Regions from separate parts of the uncultured Rummeliibacillus sp. genome, predicted to be linked through region 4. Evidence: riboswitches for the same ligand, from Rfam matches in the RefSeq annotation. Region 4 holds a riboswitch; each other region holds the start of a gene.
The links. Region 4 has a riboswitch for lysine ahead of Q0977_RS15750 (amino acid permease). Riboswitches for the same ligand answer to the same signal wherever they lie in the genome.

Region 1: linked by a shared signal. The riboswitch ahead of Q0977_RS01805 (aspartate kinase) and the one ahead of Q0977_RS15750 (amino acid permease) in region 4 are both predicted to bind lysine.
Region 2: linked by a shared signal. The riboswitch ahead of dapA (4-hydroxy-tetrahydrodipicolinate synthase) and the one ahead of Q0977_RS15750 (amino acid permease) in region 4 are both predicted to bind lysine.
Region 3: linked by a shared signal. The riboswitch ahead of Q0977_RS06400 (transporter substrate-binding domain-containing protein) and the one ahead of Q0977_RS15750 (amino acid permease) in region 4 are both predicted to bind lysine.

The regions. Positions count from the first base shown of each region.
Region 1 is NZ_CAKQBI010000002.1:23,429-29,437, reverse strand. It holds gene uvrC (excinuclease ABC subunit UvrC) at 1-1,737, shown strand, start outside; lysine riboswitch at 1,781-1,964, shown strand; gene Q0977_RS01805 (aspartate kinase) at 2,088-3,320, shown strand; gene Q0977_RS01800 (DUF2507 domain-containing protein) at 3,514-3,933, opposite strand; gene Q0977_RS01795 (succinate dehydrogenase cytochrome b558 subunit) at 4,208-4,816, shown strand; gene sdhA (succinate dehydrogenase flavoprotein subunit) at 4,877-6,009, shown strand, end outside.
Region 2 is NZ_CAKQBI010000009.1:84,935-90,943, forward strand. It holds gene Q0977_RS08140 (radical SAM/SPASM domain-containing protein) at 1-1,284, opposite strand, end outside; gene Q0977_RS08145 (NUDIX domain-containing protein) at 1,587-2,147, opposite strand; gene Q0977_RS08150 (hypothetical protein) at 2,177-2,323, opposite strand; lysine riboswitch at 2,480-2,659, shown strand; gene dapA (4-hydroxy-tetrahydrodipicolinate synthase) at 2,782-3,675, shown strand; gene Q0977_RS08160 (cupin domain-containing protein) at 3,911-4,489, shown strand; gene Q0977_RS08165 (TatD family hydrolase) at 4,634-5,422, shown strand; gene Q0977_RS08170 (DUF1456 family protein) at 5,457-5,963, opposite strand.
Region 3 is NZ_CAKQBI010000007.1:56,305-62,313, reverse strand. It holds gene Q0977_RS06420 (pirin family protein) at 1-292, shown strand, start outside; gene Q0977_RS06415 (methyl-accepting chemotaxis protein) at 382-1,377, opposite strand; gene Q0977_RS06410 (amino acid ABC transporter ATP-binding protein) at 1,574-2,308, opposite strand; gene Q0977_RS06405 (amino acid ABC transporter permease) at 2,332-3,081, opposite strand; gene Q0977_RS06400 (transporter substrate-binding domain-containing protein) at 3,160-4,014, opposite strand; lysine riboswitch at 4,207-4,391, opposite strand; gene Q0977_RS06395 (hypothetical protein) at 4,527-5,993, opposite strand.
Region 4 is NZ_CAKQBI010000035.1:7,301-13,309, reverse strand. It holds gene Q0977_RS15765 (MFS transporter) at 1-485, shown strand, start outside; gene Q0977_RS15760 (catalase) at 626-2,110, opposite strand; gene Q0977_RS15755 (nitric oxide synthase oxygenase) at 2,700-3,758, shown strand; lysine riboswitch at 4,007-4,187, shown strand; gene Q0977_RS15750 (amino acid permease) at 4,292-5,761, shown strand.

The DNA of each region.
Region 1 (6,009 bases), on a different contig from region 4:
TATTTAATGAAAGATCGACAAGGTACTATCATTTACGTGGGAAAGGCAAAAGTACTTAAAAATAGAGTACGTTCATACTTTACTGGAACGCATAATGGTAAAACACAACGACTTGTTAGTGAAATTGAAGATTTCGAATACATTGTAACTTCCTCAAATAAAGAAGCCTTTTTGCTCGAACTAAATTTGATAAAATTACATGATCCAAAATACAACATCATGTTAAAGGATGATAAAACATATCCTTATATCAAAATCACAAACGAAAAACACCCACGATTATTGACAGTTCGGAAAGTTAAAAAAGACAAAGGCAAATACTTTGGACCATATCCAAATGTCTATGCAGCAAATGAAACTAAAAAATTGCTTGATCGCTTATATCCTTTACGAAAATGCCAAACCCTTCCTAATCGTGTTTGCTTGTATTACCATATCGGTCAATGCCTAGCCCCTTGTATAAAAGATATAGAAAAAAAGGTATACGATGATATGGTTCAGGAGATTGTGAATTTCTTAAATGGTGGCCACGCAAAGGTTAAAGAAGAATTACAGAAAAAAATGTTAGCTGCTTCTGAACAGCTAGATTTTGAGCGTGCAAAAGAATATCGAGATCAAATAGCTCATATCGAGTCTGTAATGGAAAGACAAAAAATTACGACAACTGATTTTACCAATAGAGATGTATTTGGCTATGCGGTAGATAAGGGATGGATGTGTGTCCAAGTATTTTTTGTAAGACAAGGAAAACTTATTGAACGAGATGTATCTTTATTTCCTTCATATGGTGAACCGGAAGATGAGTTTCTAACTTTTGTAGGCCAATTTTATGAAAAGGCGGAACATATTAAACCGAAAGAAATTCTTATTCCCAAAGAAATTGAAGGAGATATGTTGCAACAAGTCTTAGATATCAACGTGTTACAACCACAAAGAGGAAATAAGAAGGAATTGCTTGATCTAGCATCAAAAAATGCTCAAATAGCAATTTCAGAAAAATTCCAACTAATCGAGAGACAAGAACAAAGAACAGTGGGTGCTTGTGAACAACTAGGTGATGCGATGAATATTGCTACTCCACTACGAATTGAAGCGTTTGATAACTCGCATATTTTCGGGGCTGATACTGTTTCAGCCATGGTTGTCTTTATAGATGGTAAACCTAGTAAAAAAGAATACCGTAAATTTAAAATCCAAAATGCAAATGCACATGATGATTATGGTGCAATGAGAGAAGTTATTCGTCGGCGTTATTCGAGAGTTTTAAAAGAAGGTTTACCACTTCCAGACTTACTGGTGACTGATGGAGGGAAAGGTCAGATGGAAGTGGCCAGAGAAATTTTGGAAGATGAGCTAGGGCTAGATATACCAATAGCTGGATTGGCAAAAGATGATAAGCATCAAACGTCTCAATTGCTTTATGGAAATCCGCCTGAGATTATTCCATTAAAACGAACTAGTGAAGCGTTTTATCTATTACAGCGTGTCCAAGATGAAGTGCATAGATTTGCAATTACATTCCATAGACAATTACATGAAAAAAATGCTATTACATCTATTTTAGATGAGATTCCAGGAGTAGGCCCAAAAAGGAAACAACAATTACTAAAACATTTTGGATCGATTAATAAGATTAAAAAAGCAACTTTTGATGAATTGCAAAAAGCTGGTGTACCTAAAAAACTAGCTCAGACAATAATTGACTTTTTTTCGGAAAAACGATTGCAAGGGAAGTAAATGATATGGTATCTTAGTGTCACCAATTAAAAATCACTGATTTAGTGATGATAGAGGCGCGGATTTCAATAGTACCCGACCGGAGGATGATTAGATTCTTTGAAAGTCGGTGAAAGGGGAAGCCGCCGAAGTTGCAAGTTTGCTAATTCCAACTTGCTGCTGGTTCTACATTGAAGAAATGTAGAATTGTCAGAGTCAAAAATAGATTCTGGAGGGCTATCTCACATGAATGTTCTTTTGAACGTGCATGCTAAGAGCAGCCTATTCACTTTATGTGAAGAGCTGCTCTTTTTTCATTAGAAGTCATTGTGAAAGTCGCCCACACATTCTGATGTAGGGGGAGCGTTTTGATGAGTACTTTAGTAGTGAAATTTGGCGGAACTTCCGTTGCAACAACAGAAAGAATTATGCATGTTGCTAAGCGCATTCAGCGTGAGAAAAAAAATGGATATGACATTGTCGTTGTCGTATCAGCAATGGGTAAAACAACGGATCAACTTGTGGATATGGCCCACGAAATTTCCGAATCACCTTCAAAGAGGGAAATGGATGTATTGTTGACCACTGGAGAACAAGTGACGATTTCATTGTTATCAATTGCATTACATAAGTTAGGAATCGAGGCAAAATCATTTACTGGCTGGCAAGCAGGTATTGTTACAGAACATGTACCAAGTAACGCGAGAATCGAGAACATAAAGCCAAAAGCAGTCAATGATGCGTTAAAAGCAGGGGAAGTGGCTGTCGTTGCTGGCTTCCAGGGGATAGATGACGAAGGAAATATTACTACGCTTGGACGTGGTGGTTCAGATACGACTGCAGTTGCTATTGCTTCAGCGTTAAATGCCGAACGTTGTGATATTTATACAGATGTTGATGGTGTTTATACGAGTGATCCACGATTTGTAAAAGGTGCTAGAAAGTTAAAGGAATTGTCTTATGACGAAATGCTTGAACTAGCGAACCTAGGAGCAGGTGTCTTACATCCACGATCTGTCGAAGTAGCAAAAAACCACAACATTCCTATGTCTGTTCGTTCGAGTTACGAGGATGTTGAAGGTACAATCTTGAAGGAGGAAATCGAAGTGGAAAAAGATTTAGTAGTACGTGGTGTTGCGTTTGAACCGGATATTATTCGTTTAACAGTATATTATAAAGAGGCCTATAATGGATCGTTAGCTAATATTTTTACAACATTAGCAAAAAATCATGTCAATGTTGATATCATTGTTCAAACGATTATTCAAGGAACACAACCATCTGTATCATTTTCAGTAAAAAAAGAAAATTTACAAGATACATTACAAGTTCTATCTGAACATAAAGATATCCTTGGATATGATCATATAGATTACGAAGGCGAACTAGCAAAAGTTTCAATTGTAGGATCAGGTATGGTATCAAATCCAGGTGTAGCAGCTTCCATGTTCGACCGTTTATATCGTGAAGGTATACCAGTAAAAATGGTAAGTACTTCTGAAATAAAAGTATCAGTTGTAGTACCACAAGAAGATATGTTAAAAGCTGCGAATGCACTACATGAGGAATTTGGTCTTTCATTAAAAGAAAAGGTTGCACAATAATAAAAAAGAAATGTATAGATATGTTAAAAGGACTTCACAAAAATAGTTTTAGTGGAGTCCTTTTGCATAAAAAGACTCTCTCACTAATATTCAATGAGAGAGTAATATTTTTTTGAATACCCGACGTATACTTAGATTATTATGTAATATAAGATTTTAAAGACATGCTAATCTTCTAAGTGGTATTAATCTATTATTCTTCTATTTTATCTTTTAAGTCCCATTTAATATGGAATTTGACTTGACCTTGCTTAACTTTTTTCTCTTCATAGCATTCCGTTAAAAAGCCACTACATTTTTGTTGGTTTTGAGCTAAAAAACCCGCTTCTAGACGAAAACAACGTTGGTCAAATTTAAGAATCTCTGGATCACCAGTTAAAGTACAAAATGCTTCACTTGCGGAAACCTTATCGATAGTCAAATCTCCCCAACCAGCTTCATGGAAGAAAGGGATTGCTTCTTCTAATTCATAGAGTGGAAATTTCCGGGCTAATTCTTTTCCGCTCCAATATAGAATATCTTCTTCATTTTTGCCCAAAATAGAAGATAGTACGTGATCACGGATTAATTCATATCCAAATTGTGTTATTTCATGCTTTTGTTGAGTAGACATTGAAGGTCCTTCTTTCATATTTTTTTGCCTATATTATTTCTAAAAAAGAAATATCAAATGCCAAGTAGGAAATCTCTACTTATTTAAGAATAATCTAGACAAGAACTACTTATATAAAAAGTTCATGATTCCTTGACGCTATTGTGGTATGAGAGTACAATAAACTTGTCATAATATTGTACCATTATGAAACAAGCAGTCAATAGATGTCCGGTTACAAAAACGTGGCAAAAAATTGACATCTTGTTTCCAAGTACTAAGGGGGGTAACAGTCTTGTCGAAAGATCGAGAGTTTTATTGGCGTCGTCTGCATTCTCTTCTTGGAATTATTCCAGTAGGGCTATTTTTGACGCAACACTTGTTAATCAATTTCTCAGCAACAAACGGAGAAGCATCATTTAACAAAGCAAGTGAATTTATGGGGAATCTACCATTTTTATGGTTCCTTGAGTGGTTCGTAATTTACATTCCTTTAATGTTCCATGCATTCTATGGTGTGTTTATTGCATTTACAGCATCACCAAATAACAAACGTTTTGGTACTTTCCGTAACTGGATGTTCCTATTACAACGTATTACTGGTGTATTCTTAGTAATTTTCATTGCTTGGCATATTTTCCAAACAAGAATCCAAAAAGCACTTGGTACAGAAGCTGACTTTAACATGATGGTTGATATTTTATCTAACCCAATCATGGTTGTATTCTATGCATTAGGTATTATCTCAGCTACTTTCCATTTAGCTAATGGTATTTGGTCATTCTTAGTAAGTTGGGGTATTACACAATCTCCAAAATCTCAAAGAGTTGCAACTTTCATCACAATGATTTTCTTTGTAGTGTTATCTGTAATCGGCGTTGGCGCTCTACTTGCATTTTTGTAATAGTCTAGTGAAGACTTGTAAGCGCTTGATTACTATTTGAACGAGGAGTGAGAAAAAAACATGGCTAAAAGTAAATTGATAGTCGTTGGTGGTGGACTAGCTGGCTTAATGGCTACTATGAAAGCTGCCGAAATGGGCACAGAAGTTGAATTATTCTCATTAGTTCCGGTAAAACGCTCACACTCTGTATGTGCGCAAGGCGGAATTAATGGTGCCGTAAATACAAAAGGTGAAGGGGACTCTCCTTGGATCCACTTTGATGATACTGTATATGGTGGGGACTTCTTAGCAAACCAACCACCAGTTAAAGCAATGTGTGATGCAGCACCATCTATTATTCATATGTTTGACCGTATGGGCGTTATGTTCAACCGTACCCCAGAAGGTTTATTAGATTTCCGTCGTTTCGGTGGTACACAACATCACCGTACAGCATTTGCTGGTGCGACTACTGGTCAACAACTTCTTTATGCACTTGATGAACAAGTTCGTAAATGGGAAGTTGAAGGATTAGTTAAGAAATATGAAGGCTGGGAATTCCTAGGTGTAATTCTTGATGATGAAGGCGTATGTAAAGGTATTAAAGCTCAAAACCTTACATCTTCTGAAATTAAAGCATTCCGTGCTGACGCTGTAATCATGGCTAGTGGTGGTCCTGGTATCATCTTCGGTAAATCAACTAACTCAATGATTAATACTGGTTCTGCAGCATCTATCGTTTATCAACAAGGTGCAAAATATGCAAATGGTGAAATGATTCAAATTCACCCAACTGCAATCCCTGGTGATGACAAATTACGTTTAATGTCAGAATCAGCTCGTGGTGAAGGTGGCCGTATTTGGACTTATAAAGACGGTAAACCTTGGTACTTCTTAGAAGAAAAATATCCTGCATACGGTAACTTAGTTCCACGTGATATCGCAACACGTGAAATCTTCGACGTATGTATCAACCAAAAACTTGGTATTAACGGCGAAAACGTTGTTTATCTAGATCTTTCTCACAAAGATCCACATGAACTTGACGTTAAACTTGGTGGTATCATTGAAATCTACCAAAAATTCGTTGGTGATGATCCACACAAAGTTCCAATGAAAATCTTCCCAGCAGTTCACTACTCTATGGGTGGTCTATGGGTTGACTTTGATCAACATACTTCAATTCCTGGCTTATTCGCTGCAGGTGAATGTGA
Region 2 (6,009 bases), on a different contig from region 4:
ATTTTTCTTCTCTGAAGGACAAGGTCTTTCGCCAGATACTACACGATACCACGGGCAGTGATTACCTTGACACGCTGGGCGATAGAAGCACGATTGACATACAGAGTCCGTTTCTTCTCCAGACATTACCCAAGATGCGATCTTATCATAATCAAGATCCATCGTACCATCTGCATGAAGATGCCCAACTTTGTTGACTTCTTCATCTAAAACGGTAGTACATTTGTATAATTGACCATTTGAACCAATGACCATAGCATTCGGCTTCGCTGCATAACAAACGGAAGCTGTTGGCATAAGTGAGCCCGTAATCATATTACTCATGCTAAGTCCTTCACCCATAGCTGTTTCAGTGAATTCCCAGATTTTCTTATTAGCAGTAATATGAGTGCATGTAGGGATTTCATCATTATGTTCCCCTCCCCATCTACCAACTGGACGGAAGAATAGCCCAAACCGTTTATCATCTGCGAAATATTCTTTTAAAAATTGAATGAGATCGCCAGTTTCTTGTAGATTATCTTCATCGAAGTTGACACGAATGGTCATATCAAATTGTCCATCTACTTCTCTTATTGTTTTTAGGTTTTCAATAATCCTTTCAAATGTACCTTGACCGCCAGCCATATGACGACGACGATCATGAACTGCTTGAACACCATCAATTGTCACCATGTATTGGCGTACTTCCCAAGAAAGTAACTTTTCAAACACGTCTTTTGTTAAAAAGAAACCATTTGTAACGATATCAGCCGAATAATCAATTTTATATTCTTTTGCTTCAGCCATGAACGTATTTGATAATTCTTCTATAATCCCTAATTCGAGGAGCGGTTCACCACCGAACCAGCTAATATGTAAATTATTTAATGTATTTGCTCGTTCCTTTACTAGAGCTTTTACGCCGTTTTTCGTTTCATCTGTCATTTTTCCACGTGCAAATGTTTCATAACAATACGTACAACGGAAGTTACATTGTTCTGTTGTCATCAGAATAAGGTGCAACATATCAGTACGGTGCATCGATTGGTGCAAATATTCAGCTCTTCTTTTTTCATCTACGTTTTCTGGAACGATAAATCCATTTTCGAATAAAGCATTCTTCACATCACTATCTAAAGAATCTGTACCAGACCTTTTTAAGGACTCCATAACCTCTGCTTTTTCTTTATCTGTAAAATCAACAATAGCACCCGTATAGCTATTGTATAAAATGACACCACCATCATCTGTTTTAGACAATGCATTAAACTTTGATGGTACATATCTGTTGTTATTCTCCAAAATTCACAACCCCCTTGTTCAATCATTTTTATTCTTTTTCTAACACTTCTATTCCCAAGATGTACTATTATTTTTTCTTTAAAAATAGCAAGATATTAGAAGTATAAAAATGAACAGTTAATGTAAAAACTACTTCATCATTAAAATTAGGAGCAGTTAATAATATCTTACCATAAAACTAGATATCAGCAATTCCAAATTGTTTTAAATGTTAGTAATGCTTCATTTATTAGAAAGATTCAAACGATTCAAGCTAAAACTTTGCAAAATTCAGAAGCAAGATATTATTAATAAGGCCAATCTTATTTTATGATTCCCCTTGAAAAGTCCTTTCTCTTATGACTGCCCCAAATCTCTTTTAATTCAAAAATTTGGTGTAAAAAATAGTAAGGTACCATCTCTCCATCTTCAACCATTTGCATTAGTTCCTGCTGTTCTACCCATTTAACAGCCTGTACTTCTTCTTCCTGTAATTGTAGTTCTTCAATGTTTACATCTTGGGTAATCATATAATAATCATCAAATCCATTAGGGAAATTTATCGTAAATCGTGGTCTTTCATTTGATAGGTTAATAACTAGTCCTAATTCTTCCTTTACTTCCCTTTCTGCCGCATTTTGACTAGTATCTCCCGCTACTGCAGAACCAGCAGCTGATAAATCCCACATATTTGGCCACCCTTTTTTCCAAGGCTGTCTTTGCTGAATCAATAACTGATTTTCGCTATTAAAAATACAGACATGGACTACCAGATGATAGTCTCCTTCATCCATTTGATCCCCTCTTCTATGTAATCTTCCGGTTAGTCTACGATCTTGATCATAAACATCCCATAATTCATCTTCATTTTCATCTCTTGTCATAGTGCATCCTCCTTTAGAAATTAAATTCCTTATGCAAAAAATTTTATTAACCAAACAATACTATAAATTAGGATACTAACTAAAATAAATCCTGCCATAAAATATGAAAAACTTTTTAGCAAACATTTACCTACTTCGTAAATAGTTGTTGCTAATTCATCAACTATTCTTCTCATCCCCATATCCCTCCCTAGCTAAGTATATCGTAAGGTCTTATATATTTTATAATTACCTGTTATAACACAACTAATATTTATGACATTGCAATCCTGTAAAAAAAGTGGTATCATTCCATTAAATTAAATATTCACTTATTTCAATATTTTCTTTGAAGTAAGGATAGAGGAGCAAAAACCATTAGTACACAATTGGAGGATAATGAGATCCGTTGATGATTGTGAAAAGGGGGATTTGCCGAAGTGGAGAGAACCTCATTTTTCTCGAAGCTGGTTCTGTTGTTGAATAAATACAGAACTGTCATGTAGTTATCTATATGGAGGGCTATCATACGCACAGAAATGAAACTGTTTCTACTGCAACAACGTAGCCTCGTTGTTGCTTTTTTGCGTTAACTTACTAATTGCCCTTCTCCCTCTAGTTTATTTATATAAAATAATGAAGGATGTGGAGAAGTATGAATTTTGGACAAATTTTAACGGCTATGGTGACACCATTTGATCAGAAAGGTGAAATCGATTTTCCTGCTGCAGAAAACTTGATAAATCATTTAATCGCAAATGGCACAGATGGGATTGTAGTGGCTGGAACAACAGGTGAATCTCCTACACTATCTACAGAGGAAAAAGTAGAATTATTTAAATTTGTTGTGAGAATAGTGGACGGAAGAGTTCCTGTTGTAGCGGGTACAGGATCTAATAATACAAGTGCTTCAATTGAATTGACAAAACAAGCTGAAAATGCTGGTGTCGATGCAATTATGCTAGTCGTTCCTTACTATAACAAACCTTCTCAAGAAGGATTATATCAACACTTTAAAGCCATCGCTGAAGAAACAACACTGCCAATCATTTTATATAATATTCCTGGCCGCAGCGTGATTAATATGGCAGTCGATACAACTGTACGCCTAGCTCAAATTCCTAATATCGTTGCGATTAAAGATGCTAGTGGTAACTTAGATGCAATGGCTGAAACCATTAGCCGAACACCCGAAGATTTTGCAGTATATTCTGGTGATGACAGTTTAACATTACCTGCACTATCAATTGGTGCCACAGGTGTCATTTCCGTTGCATCACACATTATTGGCAACGAAATGCAAGCAATGATTTCAAAATTCAAAAATGGCAATACAACAGAAGCTGCTCAAGATCATCGTAAGCTTCTACCAATTTTCAAAGGATTATTTGCCGCTCCAAACCCATCACCGGTGAAAGCAGCATTGAATATTAAAGGAGTCCCAGTTGGTGGCGTTCGCTTACCTATTATTCCTTTAAATGACGAAGAGACAAGCGCTTTACAAGAAGTATTGAAAGTAGTGGATGAAAAAGAAGAAATAACATTATAAGTAAATCTTCATTTACTATTATTATTTATATTCAACATTAAAGCTCACGCGTATCAAATAAGATAAGCGTGAGTTTTTTATTTGGAGTTTCAAAGTTCGAAAGCATCGATGAAACTTATTCTCTTGTATTTACATTCCTTTTATCGCTTGCCACTTACCACCTTCAGACATCTGTCACACTTTTCAAATTGACGAATATACTGATGATGGAAGCCTAAGAAAAGGATTGATAAAAATGCAAAATAACTATAATTGGTATCCATGTACACATTGCTATTCACAAACCCAGGGTTATTATAATTGGTATCCATCACCTCATGGGTATCAACCTGTTGCTATGCCCTACCCACAAACTTCTACGCCTCAACTAGTAAGTACACCTATGAATAATAATGAGTCAATGTTGTTGAGAGATTATGGAAAGAATCCTTTCGCTATCAATATAGCAAGCGCTACTAAACTAAACAATACGTATCGTACTGCCCTTTGGACAGGTAAACATTTACAACTAACACTTATGAGTATTGAGGTTGGTGATGATATAGGATTGGAAATCCATCCTCATATTGACCAATTTGTAAGAATCGAAGATGGGCAAGGTGTTATTGTAATGGGCGATAGTAAAGATCAACTAACTTTCCGTAGAGAAGTTCATGGTGATGATGCTTTTATCATACCTGCAGGAAAATGGCATAACCTCATTAACACAGGCAACAAACCTATTAAACTATATTCAATCTATGCTCCTGTTCAACATCCGTATGGCACAGTTCAACAAACTAAAGATATTGCGAAAGCTCAAGAGAAGCATTAAAAGGCAGTTGGAAGAGTTAAACATCTTCCAACTGTTTTTTGTCGTATTCATTTTTCGATAAATCTATCCTTCAGCCTACGAATAGTGACATGCACAAAGTATTTCACTACAATGAACATATAGAGATTGCAGGAGGCATATGTAATGCATTCATTAATAGATATTGGTTTAAATTTAACAGAAAAAAGTTTCGCAAAGGATTCAAACGAAGTAGTAGACCGTGCAATTCAAAGCGGGGTTGGACAGATGATCCTAACAGGTTCAAGCGTTAGCGGAAGTGAAAAGAGTCTTACAATAGCAAAACAATATCCCAACATTCTCTTTTCTACTGCAGGAATTCACCCACATGAAGCTAGTGAATTTACACAAGATTCGATTCTAAGCTTAAAGCAATTAGCCCAACATCCTGAAGTGGTAGCAATCGGTGAATGCGGACTAGATTTTAATCGGATGTATTCATCGCAACAAATCCAAGAGAAATGTTTTGAAGCCCAATTAGAATTAGCAAGAGAGTTGGACATGCCACTTTTTTTACACGTTCGCGATGCACACGAACGGTTCGTGGAAATCATGGAAAACCATTCAGATCTTATCAATAAAGCAGTAGTCCATTGTTTTACTGGAAATACAACTGAAGTCAAAAAATATGTATCGATGGGATTCCATATTGGAGTAACAGGCTGGATATGTGATGAAAGACGTGGACAAGATTTACAAGAAGCAGTGAAATATATTCCCCTCGATCGTTTGATGGTCGAAACGGATGCCCCTTATCTAACACCAAGGACTCTTCGTCCAAAGCCAAAACACGGACGTAACGAACCTGCTTTCTTACCCTATATTGCTGGTGAAATCGCTAAATATATGGGTGTATCCGCTGAAGATATAGCAAAACATTCCGTTGAAAATACTAAACGATTCTTTCAACTGTAAATAAAAAAGCCTCCATTTGGGGGCTTTTTGTATCTTAATCTACATCTCGGTATCTTACAGTTAAACCTTTTAAAAACTTCCGTGCAAAATTATCGCCGCATTCTTTATAATTTCGATGTCCAGGTTTTCTTAAAATAGCACCTAATTCACCTTTTGATACTGCAATACCGCCATCATCAAGAATATCTAGCATATCTTCTGTCTTTAGTTGTAACGCCACTTTTAGTTTCTTTAATAGCATATTATTAACATGATCTTTCGCATTGTTCGTAGGAACTGTATTGTTTGATTGGCCTGGTTTTGATTGTTGAGGTCCTCTTTTAAAAGTGATAAACCCATTCAAAAATGATTCTAACATTCGATCATTGCATTTAAGATAATCTTCTGTTTCTTCAATTTCCTCTTCTGTCAATTTAGTAAGAATTTTTTTCACTTGTTCCTTTGTAAGTTGTACACCACCAAGTTTAAAAATTTCCACCATATCTACATCTTTAATATCAAGGGCATATCTTAGTCTAATTAAAATATCGTTATTTTCCATTTAAAAACCTCCTATAAAACATATCGCCATTTTTTCAGCAGAACAT
Region 3 (6,009 bases), on a different contig from region 4:
TGAACGCAAAAATAAATGGCTCCATATGGTCTCAAACAAGAATGGAACCGCACCAATTCAAATTAACCAAGATGCTAATTTATATGCAATAGAATTAGAAGCTAGTAAGGAAATTAATTTTGAAGTAGCCAAAGGACGCCAAGCTTATCTTGTAGATATAGAAGGTCAGGCTACGATAAATAATGTTCCACTTGAAGCACGTGATGGCTTAGAAATCGTAGAAGAAAACATTCATATCAAAGCCGAAAATACAGCACACATTTTAGTGATTGAAATGGCAAAAGTAGATTAATAATACTTTGGTTTAAAAAATCGAAAGAACTCACCAAAAGGCGAACAACTGGTGGAAGTTGTTCGCCTTTTAATTAAAAAATATAATAACTATATCGACTCAATAACAATAACAGACCAGCCTTTCCCCTTATAGGCATTGTACCCTTCAGTTAAACAATATGCACAAATTTGATTGTTTTCAATCACATATCCACGGTTATCAGCTCCACTAGTAACCTTTTGAACCGCCTTCATATCACTCAAATTTTTACTCAAAACATTCTCTCTATCTTTTGATGCAATTACAATACCCTCTTTGTTAATAACATATAATTGAGAGGATTCATCAATTTTAACATTGTCAATAATGTCATATATAAAATCCCAGTTAAAGCGAGTAGAAAATACACCCCTAACTTGACCATGTTCATCTCTTATTGGACATGAATACCCCATCGTATATCCCTGAACAACTTCAGAATAATACATATCCGTTACATATACATCATTATTGCTAATAGTTTCTCTAAACCATTCCCGATTAGCCATACTCTTGCCAACTTCACTTTGATTTTTCGCAGTGACTATAATATTACCGTCTAGGTCAACTACTAGCAGTTCAAAATACACTTCGTAAATTTCATATATATTTTTTAATAAGGCCTGTGCTTCTTCTCTAGTTTCAAGTGTTGGATTAGCTATGACATTTTTAACAGCATCAAAAGTAGCCCACGCTTGTACATCACAATTTCGTTCAAACAAATTACGATCAATTTTATCAATCGTATCATATGCAATGTCAACTGTTCGAACAGCAATTATTTCATTTGCCTTTTGTTGAATAGATTTAATAATTTCTTCACTTTCTTTACTTGCATCCATACTGGCAGCAGCAAACTTATTAATCTCTTTTGCAACTACTGAAAATCCACGTCCTGCTTCTCCAGCCCGAGCCGCTTCAATACCAGAGTTCAATGCTAGTATTTTGGATTGCATGGAAATCTTCTGTAACTTTTGCATAACATTTTGCATTTCTCGATTTTCAAATTTCAATTCATTCATCAAAGTGGAAACATTAAGGTTTTCGTTTTCAGTGTTGATCATATCTTCAACCCCCTATGTATAAAGTTCTCTACTAAATAGTATAACACCTATTTGTCTAATTTTTCTGATTTTTATGTAAGGTTTATTAACATGTTTTCTACAAATAGGCCAATATTTGATATCATATATCTATTTTAATTCCAAAGGATCATACAGAAAAAGCTGTCACCCAAAACGTGAGATGACAGCTCTATTTTTATTTTAAAGCGCGGTTTAAAAATGCCTTCGTCCGTTCGTGTTTCGGATTATTAAACACTTCATCAGGGGTATCGTCTTCAACAATTACACCTTTATCCATAAATACAATCCTATCCGAAACTTCTCTTGCAAACTCCATTTCATGCGTAACAATAATCATGGTTAATCCGGACTTTGCTAATTCCTTCATAACCTTTAAAACTTCTCCAACCATTTCAGGGTCAAGCGCTGATGTTGGTTCATCAAATAATAATGCATCAGGCTGCATGGATAAAGCTCGAGCAATCGCAACCCTTTGCTTTTGTCCACCTGACAATTGGCTAGGTCTCGCATTTAAATAACGATCCATACCAACTACCTTTAGATATTTCATAGCTACTTCCTTAGCTTCCTCTTTTGAACGTTTTAAAACCTTTGTTTGCCCAAGGATACAGTTACTTAATACGTCACAATTATTAAATAGATTAAATTGTTGAAATACCATTCCTAAATGCGTTCTAAACGTATTAAGATTATGCTTATCTGCTAGAATATTTTTACCTTTATAAAAAATCTCCCCGCCACTTGGTGTTTCAAGCAAGTTTATGCAACGCAAAAGTGTTGACTTTCCTGACCCAGATGATCCAATAACACATACTACTTCACCTTTTTTAACAGAAAAATTAACGTCTTTTAATACTTCATGTGTACCAAAGGATTTACTAAGATGCTGAATATCGATAATGGTTTCCATAGTTTTTTCTCTCCTTTGTACCTCTATTTCGTCTGTTCCGGTCTACGGATATATGTAGCGTCATCTAACATTTGATAATTTGCATTACCCGAGAGTTTACGTTCAAAGAATCGCAAAATTTGCGTAACAATAATCGTCATTACTAGGTAAATCACACATGCTACAAAGAATGACTCAAAGTATCGAAAGTTATTTCCTGCAATAGATTTTGTTTGGAAGTACAATTCGGTCACACCAATTACATTTAATACAGACGTATCTTTTATATTCATAACATATTGGTTTCCTGTTGCAGGTAAGATATTGCGCATTACTTGTGGCAACACAACATGAATCATTGTTTGCCAATGGTTCATCCCTATAGCTCGAGCCGCTTCAAACTGTCCTTGTTCAATACTCATAATCCCACCACGAACAATTTCAGCCATATAAGCGCCTGTATTAATCGATACGATAAAAATTGCTGCAAAAGTACGATTCATATCAATACCAAACAACAAATCTGATCCGTAATAAACGACCATTGCTTGCACAATCATAGGTGTGCCACGGAAGAACTCAACATAAATTGTTAAAATAGCATTGATAATTTTCAAGAGCCACTTTTTAGCTCCACCATTGCCCTTTGGAATTGTATTAATGACGCCAATAATCAAGCCGATTAATGCGCCAATAATAGTCCCGATTGTTGAAATAACCAGTGTCATCCAAGCGCCTCTTAAGAACATCGGCCAGTTATTTGTAATGATATTGATAAACCATTCTAAGCTCATTATTACTCCTCCTTAAAAGCATAACAAGAACTACCAATTGCAATAATCACAATCGGTAGCTCTTTAAGTTCAATATAACTATTTAGCTGCTGGTTGATTTTTGATCGCTTCATCCATGATTTGTTCACGGTCTGCTTCTGAAATTCCTTTAAGGATTTCATTGATCTTATCTGTTAAATCACTATCTTTTTGTAAACCAACCGCGATTGCTGTATCTTCTTCTGAAGTTTTAAATCCTTCGCCTTCAGTAAACTCTACCATTGCAAACTTGTCGTTAGCTGCTGTTGCTGAAACAGCTTCAGGTTTTTCTGAAACGTAACCGTCAATTTTACCTGATTCAAGTGCAACGCGCATTGCTGGGAAATTATCCATTGCAGTTTGTTTTTTAACGCCTTTAATTTGATCGATAACTGTATAGTGGAAAGTGTTCAACTGAGCCGTCACCTTCGCACCTTTGAAATCAGTAATTGATGTTGCACCATCATATTTGCTACCCTTTTTTACAACCATTACTAAATTAGATTTATAGTAGATATCTGAGAAATCTATTGTTTGTTTACGTTCTTTCGTTGGTGACATACCGGCGATAATGGCATCAATTTTCCCAGAAGTTAGTGCTGGTACAAGACCATCCCATTCTGTTTTCACAACAACTAATTTCTTGCCTAAACCATCTGCGATTTTTTGCGCAATTTGCACATCATAGCCGTTTGCGAATTCTGCATTTCCTTTAATAGCAACACCACCATTTGAATCGTCTGATTGTGTCCAGTTAAAAGGTGGATATCCTGCTTCCATACCTACTGTAAATGTATCTTGTTCCTCACCATTTCCTGATGATTCCGACTTTTTAGAATCGCCTGTGCCACATCCTGCTAATACAAGGATGGCCATTAATAAAACACCAGTTAATAATGTCCATGTCTTTTTCATATTTCCCTCTCCTTTAAAAACAGTTCCCTTATGTGTAGAAAAAGAGCTAAATGTCTAATCTTTGCATCTACCCGTTCAGCCAATTCTATTATTCATTGGCCATACAGGTACTTCGATACAAAAATAAAAGGAACCTGAGTTGAACTCAGGTTCCAGAATATATCTAGTCCCAAATCCTCCACTTTTATCCCAAAATGAGATAGCTCAACTCAATAAACCAGGGTAGCTTATTGAGACAGTCTTACAATTATTCATTGCAAGCCCAGCATGTAATATCGAGATCTATTACAAACTTCGGCAACATTTCCTTCTTCCCGGTTTCACCGCTCTCTCTAACTCCGCCAAGAACTAATAAATATCGCGCCTCTACCTCACCAATAAGTGAGGTCGTATTTACTTGTTGTGAACAGTCTACAATACTAGTGTTTTTCTGTCAATTCTTATTTTCTAATTATTTTTAAGATTTATAGTTTTCGGAAATCCATTGTTCATTCAAATAAATTTATTTACTATTATCCTTCTCTTAGAACATCTGAGAATTCGTAATAAACCTCACCTGTAGTTGCATCGATTCTTTCTATTCTTCTGTTTTGAGGGAAATCCATTACATAATCTAATCCATATAAAGTTACATCTTCATCTTCGTCTTCATAATTTATCGTACGTGCTAGTTTCATTTGTAAATGCTCTTTAAAAATTGTTTTAGCTACTTCTATAGACACAACAGGCTCCATATTCATCGCTAATAATTGTGATTCGTCAGGTAAAATAATCGAGCAATCACGAATTACACCTGTATAAACACCGACATTTACATGGATGGAATATTCATCCATACGAATTCCTTCATAATGGCGAATAAACGTGAATGTTGTGAATGGTTCAAAGTTAAACTCATCATCTTCATCTAAACCTTCATCTTCATCTGCTTCCATCTTTTCGAGTTCCTCAAAAAATTGACGTTCTTCTTCTGTTAAATCTTCTTCATTTAAAAATTCAATATCTTCATCTTCTTGAAGTTGATCTTCAAGTATATATTTATCATGAATATTGCCAATAATAGCTTCTAAAAATATTTTTGCCCTTTCTTCTAACAACTCTTCTGGCAATTCTTCTGACTCTTCCCATTCAACACTAGATTCATAATCTAATTGTAAATCATCAGTTCTTTCAATTTTAACTATTGGGTCTGCAGTCTGGACATTTTCTACATCCAATGAGTCATACCAGAATGTCCCGTTTTCTGTTTCTACTTTATACATATCATCCGTTACACCCAATAAGCTTTCCACTGATTGAGTTACTGTCACCGGCTTAAATTCATGTGTATCAGCAGCTTTTTCTTCTAAAAACTCTTCTGTTGTCGCTATTTGTCCATCTACATGGACTGCTAAATATTCACGATTTGGATAGTATACTAACTTCATCTCACCACTATCTTCAAATATGCCTAGTTGCACCAAAGGATATCGACAAATAATTTCTTTAGCATCTTCTGCTGAAATCTGGATATCTGGGTATGTTAATTGATAGTAAGATTGGAATAACACTGCCGAAATAATAAATCCTTGCTTATTAATTTCAATTGTTACCCCGGAATTAGGTATAAATAAATTTAAAGCCGTATCCTTTTCTTCAAAAATGACCATGTAAGATTCACCATTCCATTGTGTCATTTCTTTAAAATGCAAACTTTCCCGGCAGAAGTCTTTTGCAAAGTCTTCAGCACAACCGATTAATTCATCGGGTGTTAATTCTTCATATTCGTCCAAAGAAACGTCATTATGTTCCATAATCTCTTCCATATCAATCATGAAAGATGTAAGCTTTTGTTCATCATTAAGCTCTATATGGCCATATATAAGACCTCTATGCGCATCTATAATTTCTCCAATAGTTTGGTCATCCTCATCATATTCAATTGAAATAACTGGTCTTCCAATAATATAATCCCTTAAAATAAATTCTAAATTTTTCATCAGTTGCTTCCTCTCG
Region 4 (6,009 bases):
CGGCATTTTTAGCCATCTATGCGAAAGAACTGAACCTAGTGGCTGCAGCTAGTACATTTTTTATTGTTTATGCAATTTTTATGATAATCTTCCGCCCATTTACAGGTAAATACTCTGATATGTATGGACCGAAAATTATTGTTATTCCTTGTATTTTGATCTTTGCTATTGGGATGTTCATCTTACAATTGCCTCTTACTGGTTTTCTAATGATTATTGCGGGTATTCTAATTGGGATTGGTTATGGTTCAGTTACACCTGTGTTCCAATCTCAGATTATCAGTTCAGTCGAGCGACATCGGGTTGGAATCGCAAACTCTGTATTTTTCAATGCGATGGATTTAGGAATGGCAGTTGGTTCTTTTATTCTTGGAATTGTTGCTTCAAATGCAGGGTATAGCAGAATGTATTTAGTAGCTATGGGAATTATTATCGTAACATTCTTCATTTATATAGGAATTACGAAAGAAAAAAGAAGACAATAGAGTTAACTAATATCTTTTGCATAGTAGTTTCAAGTTTGAATTAAAAGAATTGAAAAGTGTTACATGAAAAGACTGTAAGCAAATTGTATTTTGCTTACAGTCTTTTTTGGAATATGAATGTCAATTTAAATTAGTAAATCTTAGTGGTATTGAACTTCTTTAAGTACGTCAATAGAGTTAATGTCAATACCCATTGCTTTAGCAACGCCTTCACCGTATTTTGGATCTGCTTTATAGCAGTGGATGATGTGACGTTCTTTGATAAAGTTTTCAACGCCTTCCATATTACGAGCAGTATTTTCAAATAGACGTTGTTGTTCATCTGGACTCATGATGTTGAACAATTTTCCTGGTTGTTCAAAGTAGTTATCATCGTCTTCACGGAAATCATAGATATCCGCAGGACCTGCCTCTTCAGATGGATTTTTGTACGCAGGCTGTTCTTGCCATTCACCATAGCTATTTGGCTCATAGTGTAGTGTACTTCCTAGGTTGCCATCTGTACGCATGAAACCATCACGATGGAAATTATGCACGGGGCATTTTGGTGCGTTAACCGGAATTAAAGTGTGATTGACACCTAAACGATAGCGTTGTGCATCAGCATATGCGAATAGACGGGCTTGAAGCATTCTATCTGGTGAAAAGCTAATACCAGGAACTACGTTAGAAGGAGCAAATGCAGCTTGTTCAACTTCAGCAAAGTAGTTTGCAGGGTTACGGTTTAACTCGAATTCACCAACTGGAATTAATGGATAATCTTTTTTATACCAAACTTTTGTTAAATCAAATGGATTATCAGGATGGTTCTTCGCTTGTTCATCTGTCATTACTTGGATGTACATTGTCCATTTAGGGAACTCACCACGCTCGATAGCTTCATATAGATCGCGTTGTGAAGATTCACGGTCTTTCGCGATTACTTCTGCAGCCTCTTCATCGGTTAAGTTTTTGATACCTTGTTGTGTTTTAAAATGGAATTTAACATAAACACGTTCGTTGTCTGCGTTAATCATTGAGTAAGTATGTGATCCAAAGCCGTGCATATGACGATAATCAGTTGGAATACCACGGTCACCCATTACGTAAGTAATTTGGTGTAACGCTTCAGGAAGGTTAGTCCAGAAATCCCAGTTGTTATTAGCAGAGCGCATATTGGTACGTGGATCACGTTTAACAGCATGGTTTAGGTCTGGGAAGTGCATTGCATCACGGAAGAAGAATACAGGAGTATTGTTACCAACTAAGTCCCAGTTACCTTCCTCTGTATAGAATTTTAATGCAAAACCGCGAATATCACGTTCAGCATCTGCAGCACCACGTTCACCGGCGACAGTAGAGAATCGTGCGAACATTGCTGTTTTCTTACCTATTTCAGAGAAAATTTTTGCTTTTGTATATTTAGTAATATCGTGAGTGACTGTGAATGTACCGAAAGCACCTGAACCTTTAGCGTGCATACGGCGTTCTGGAATAACTTCACGATTGAAGTTTGCTAGTTTTTCAATCAACCAAACATCTTGTAAAAGTACAGGACCACGTTTTCCTGCAGTCATAGAGTTTGTGTTACTTACAACAGGAGCCCCAGCGGCAGTAGTTAACTTTTTATTGTTATCCTTTGTCATGAATGAATTCCTCCTTAAAGAAATTGAATTACCTCTTCGAAAACAACTATAACAGATTAACAATTGAAAGTAAATTATAATTATTCTATTTTAGTAATTTTTATTTTAAAATATGATGTATAAATTAAAATAGATTTTACAATGATGCTATAACGATTACTTTTTAATGAATGTATTACAGATAGTTTAAAAATGGTGTTTAAAATAAAAAAAAACGAATAGGAAGATTTAATTACTTTTATCGAATCTTCTCGTTGATAGATAAAATATAATTATAATTGCATATTGTAATAATTATTATTATCATTAAAATTTATGAAATGTTCATAATTGAAAATAATATTCTCGTAAAATACTATGATTTATATCTACTTATTATACGGAGAGAATAGGTATGGAAATGTTGAATTCAGTGATTTAGAAGAAAAGAAATGATTCTTAATTATTTGCCTATACTAAGCAAACAACCTGTAAGAAGGGTAAATGTAGTCTTCTTAAATCGGTATGTAATCTACATATTTTTTCTTCATAATAATTCATTTATGATAGAGCTAATTGAAGTATTTTAATGGGGGGTTCACTAATGCCGATGTTAAATGAGGCAATTGACTTTATCAAGATGTATTATTTAGAAAACAAATTGCCCACGGACCAACTGGAACGACGTCTAAAATACATCAAGCAAGATATTAAGAAGTTTGGCGTTTACACTCATACGACAGATGAACTTGCTTATGGTGCAAAAATAGCTTGGCGAAATAGTAATAAATGCATTGGGCGATTGTTTTGGCAAACACTTCAAGTGAAAGATCAACGTGGGATAAATGATGAAAAAATAATTTTTGAAAAACTTTTAGAGCATATAGAATTTGCAACAAATAACGGAAAAATAAGACCGACTATATCTATCTTTGAATCACAGAAAGTAAGAATATGGAATCATCAATTGATTCGCTATGCTGGTTATGAACAAGATGATGGTTCAGTAATTGGAGATTCTAGTTCGATAGACTTTACAAAAGAATGTATAAAATTAGGATGGCAAGGAAAAGGCGGACAATTTGATGTATTACCAATAGTGATACAAGTTGAAAATCGTAAACCGCAGTTGTTTGAAATTCCGCAAAGATATGTTAAAGAGGTGCAATTGCGACATCCAAATTTCGAATGGTTCGTTGATTTACATTTAAAATGGTATGCTGTACCGATCATTTCAAGTATGAAGTTTGAAATCGGAGGCATTACATATACAGCAGCTCCGTTTAACGGATGGTATATGGGTACGGAAATTGGTGCTCGTAATTTAGCTGATAAAGATCGTTATAATATGTTGCCAATAATTGCTGAAAAAATGGATTTAGATACATCTTCCAATGCTAGTTTATGGCGTGATCGTGCATTAGTAGAACTTAATGTAGCGGTACTTTATTCTTTCAAAGAAGATGGTGTGAGCATTGTTGATCACCATACGGCTGCACAACAATTTAAACGTTTTGAAGTTAATGAAACGTCTGAAAATCGAGATGTGACTGGTAATTGGACATGGTTGATCCCTCCTTTATCTCCTGCAACGACACATATTTTCCACAAGCCATATGATAATACGAAGAAACTACCAGGGTACGCTTATCAAAAGAATCCCTACTAATTAGTAAAAGTTATTGAAAATCGAGCGAAGTTTTGTCGCTCGATTTTTTATCTTTCTTCCATTTATATAACAATGTTTTACACATACTTTGTAAAAATAAAACTCTTTAGTATCTTTAAGAGATAGTAGATTAAATGATTATTGTCTTAGTTGTATTATAATTCCAGTATATTTACGTCTTGTTATTGAATTTACCCTGTATTATAATAGACACGTATTAAAATTATATATTGCATGCCTCATCCAATAGATGAGGTAGAGGTCGCGATATTCATGAGTATGATCGACGAGATGAAAAAGCATTACAGACTCGATTAAAAAAGGGAATATTGCCGAAGTGTTGGTAAGCTTTTTATTGCTAATGCTGGGGCTGCTATCGAAAGGTGCAGAACTGTCACGTCTAAAAAGGCGTGTTGAGCTATCTTTATCAAGGTTGATGGGGAGTTTATATACCATCTCAATTTCCTTGGATGGTATTTTTTATTTGCTTCAAACCGACCTTTCTTGCAATGAAAATCGGAAAGAGGAGAAATATGAGTATAAAAGAGACAAGCTCTAGTGAACAACAGAGCTTAAATAGAGGTCTAAAAAGTCGTCATGTTACTATGATTTCACTCGGAGGAACAATTGGGACAGGATTGTTATTGGCGAGCGGAAATTCTGTTGCTGCTGCTGGACCGGGTGGTGCGCTTTTGGCTTATGGTTTAATCGGTATAATGGTATTTTTCTTAATGACTAGTCTTGGAGAAATGGCAGCGTATATGCCTGTATCAGGGTCATTTAGTACGTATGCTTCAAAATTTATTGATCCATCGTTAGGGTTTGCTCTAGGATGGAACTACTGGTATAACTGGGCCATCACTATTGCAGCAGAAGTTTCAGCTGTTTCAATTGTTATGAAATATTGGTTCCCTGAAACACCTTCATTTATATGGAGTGCAGCCTTTTTAATAATTATTTTTGTCTTAAATTATTTATCTGTTAATAGTTTTGGTGAAAGTGAATATTGGTTTGCGATTATTAAAGTTGCAACGGTTATTATTTTCTTAATCGTAAGCTTTTTAATGATTTTCGGTATTTTAGGTGGAAATGCACCGGTTGGTTTTACGAATTTCTTTAAAGGGGATGCACCATTCCACGGAGGTTTCTTTGCGACATTTGGTATTTTCTTAGCTGCAGGGTTCTCATTCCAAGGAACTGAGTTGCTTGGTATTACTGCTGGGGAAACAAAAAATCCAGACAAAACGATTCCAAAGGCAGTAAAACAAATTTTTTGGCGTATTTTGTTATTCTATATTCTAGCAATATTAGCTATTGGGTTATTGATTCCATATACAGATGCTCGCCTTGCTAATAGCGATGATGTCACTGTTAGCCCATTTACTTTAGTATTTGAAAATGCTGGTATTGCTTTTGCAGCTTCAATTATGAATGCAGTAATTTTAACTGCTATTTTATCAGCCGGTAACTCAGGATTATATGCATCATCCCGTACATTGTGGGAATTAGCGATGGAAGGTAAAGCACCAAGAATTTTCAAAAAGTTAAACAAACGTGGTGTACCAGTTGCAGCACTTATTGCTACATTATTAGTTGCTTGTTTATCTTTCTTAGCATCTTTATTTGGGACAGGTACTGTGTATATTTGGTTATTAAATGCATCGGGGATGTGTGGGTTTATCGCATGGTTAGGTATTGCAGCGAGCCATTACCGCTTCCGCAAAGCGTTTGTTGCACAAGGACATGATCTATCTGAACTACCATACCGTTCGAGATTTTTCCCGTTTGGTCCAATCTTTGCATTTGTAGTATGTATGATTGTTGTATTAGGGCAAAATTATACAGCATTTACAGGTGGTCATATTGATTGGTATGGAATATTAGTATCTTATATTGGCTTGCCAATTTTCTTTATCCTTTGGTTTGGATACAAATGGAAACATAAAACTAAAATTGTTCGTTTAGAGGAAGCAGATTTTTCAACTGATCGACCTATTCAATAAAAATATTGCTAATCTATTTCTGGAGAAAGTCCTAAATAGATTAGCTTTTTTAATTTATTATTTTTGATTTGTAATGGCGTTTCAAAAGTGTATTATACCCAAACGGACGAATAATAGAGAGTATATTTTTTTAGAACGTTCGTGTAAATAGATTGAAATTTATTATATTTGAAAGAATGTTATTAAAAAATGCACATTTTAAATTATCTGAATTATTTTACATTTTAACATTCCGTTGAATTTTACTT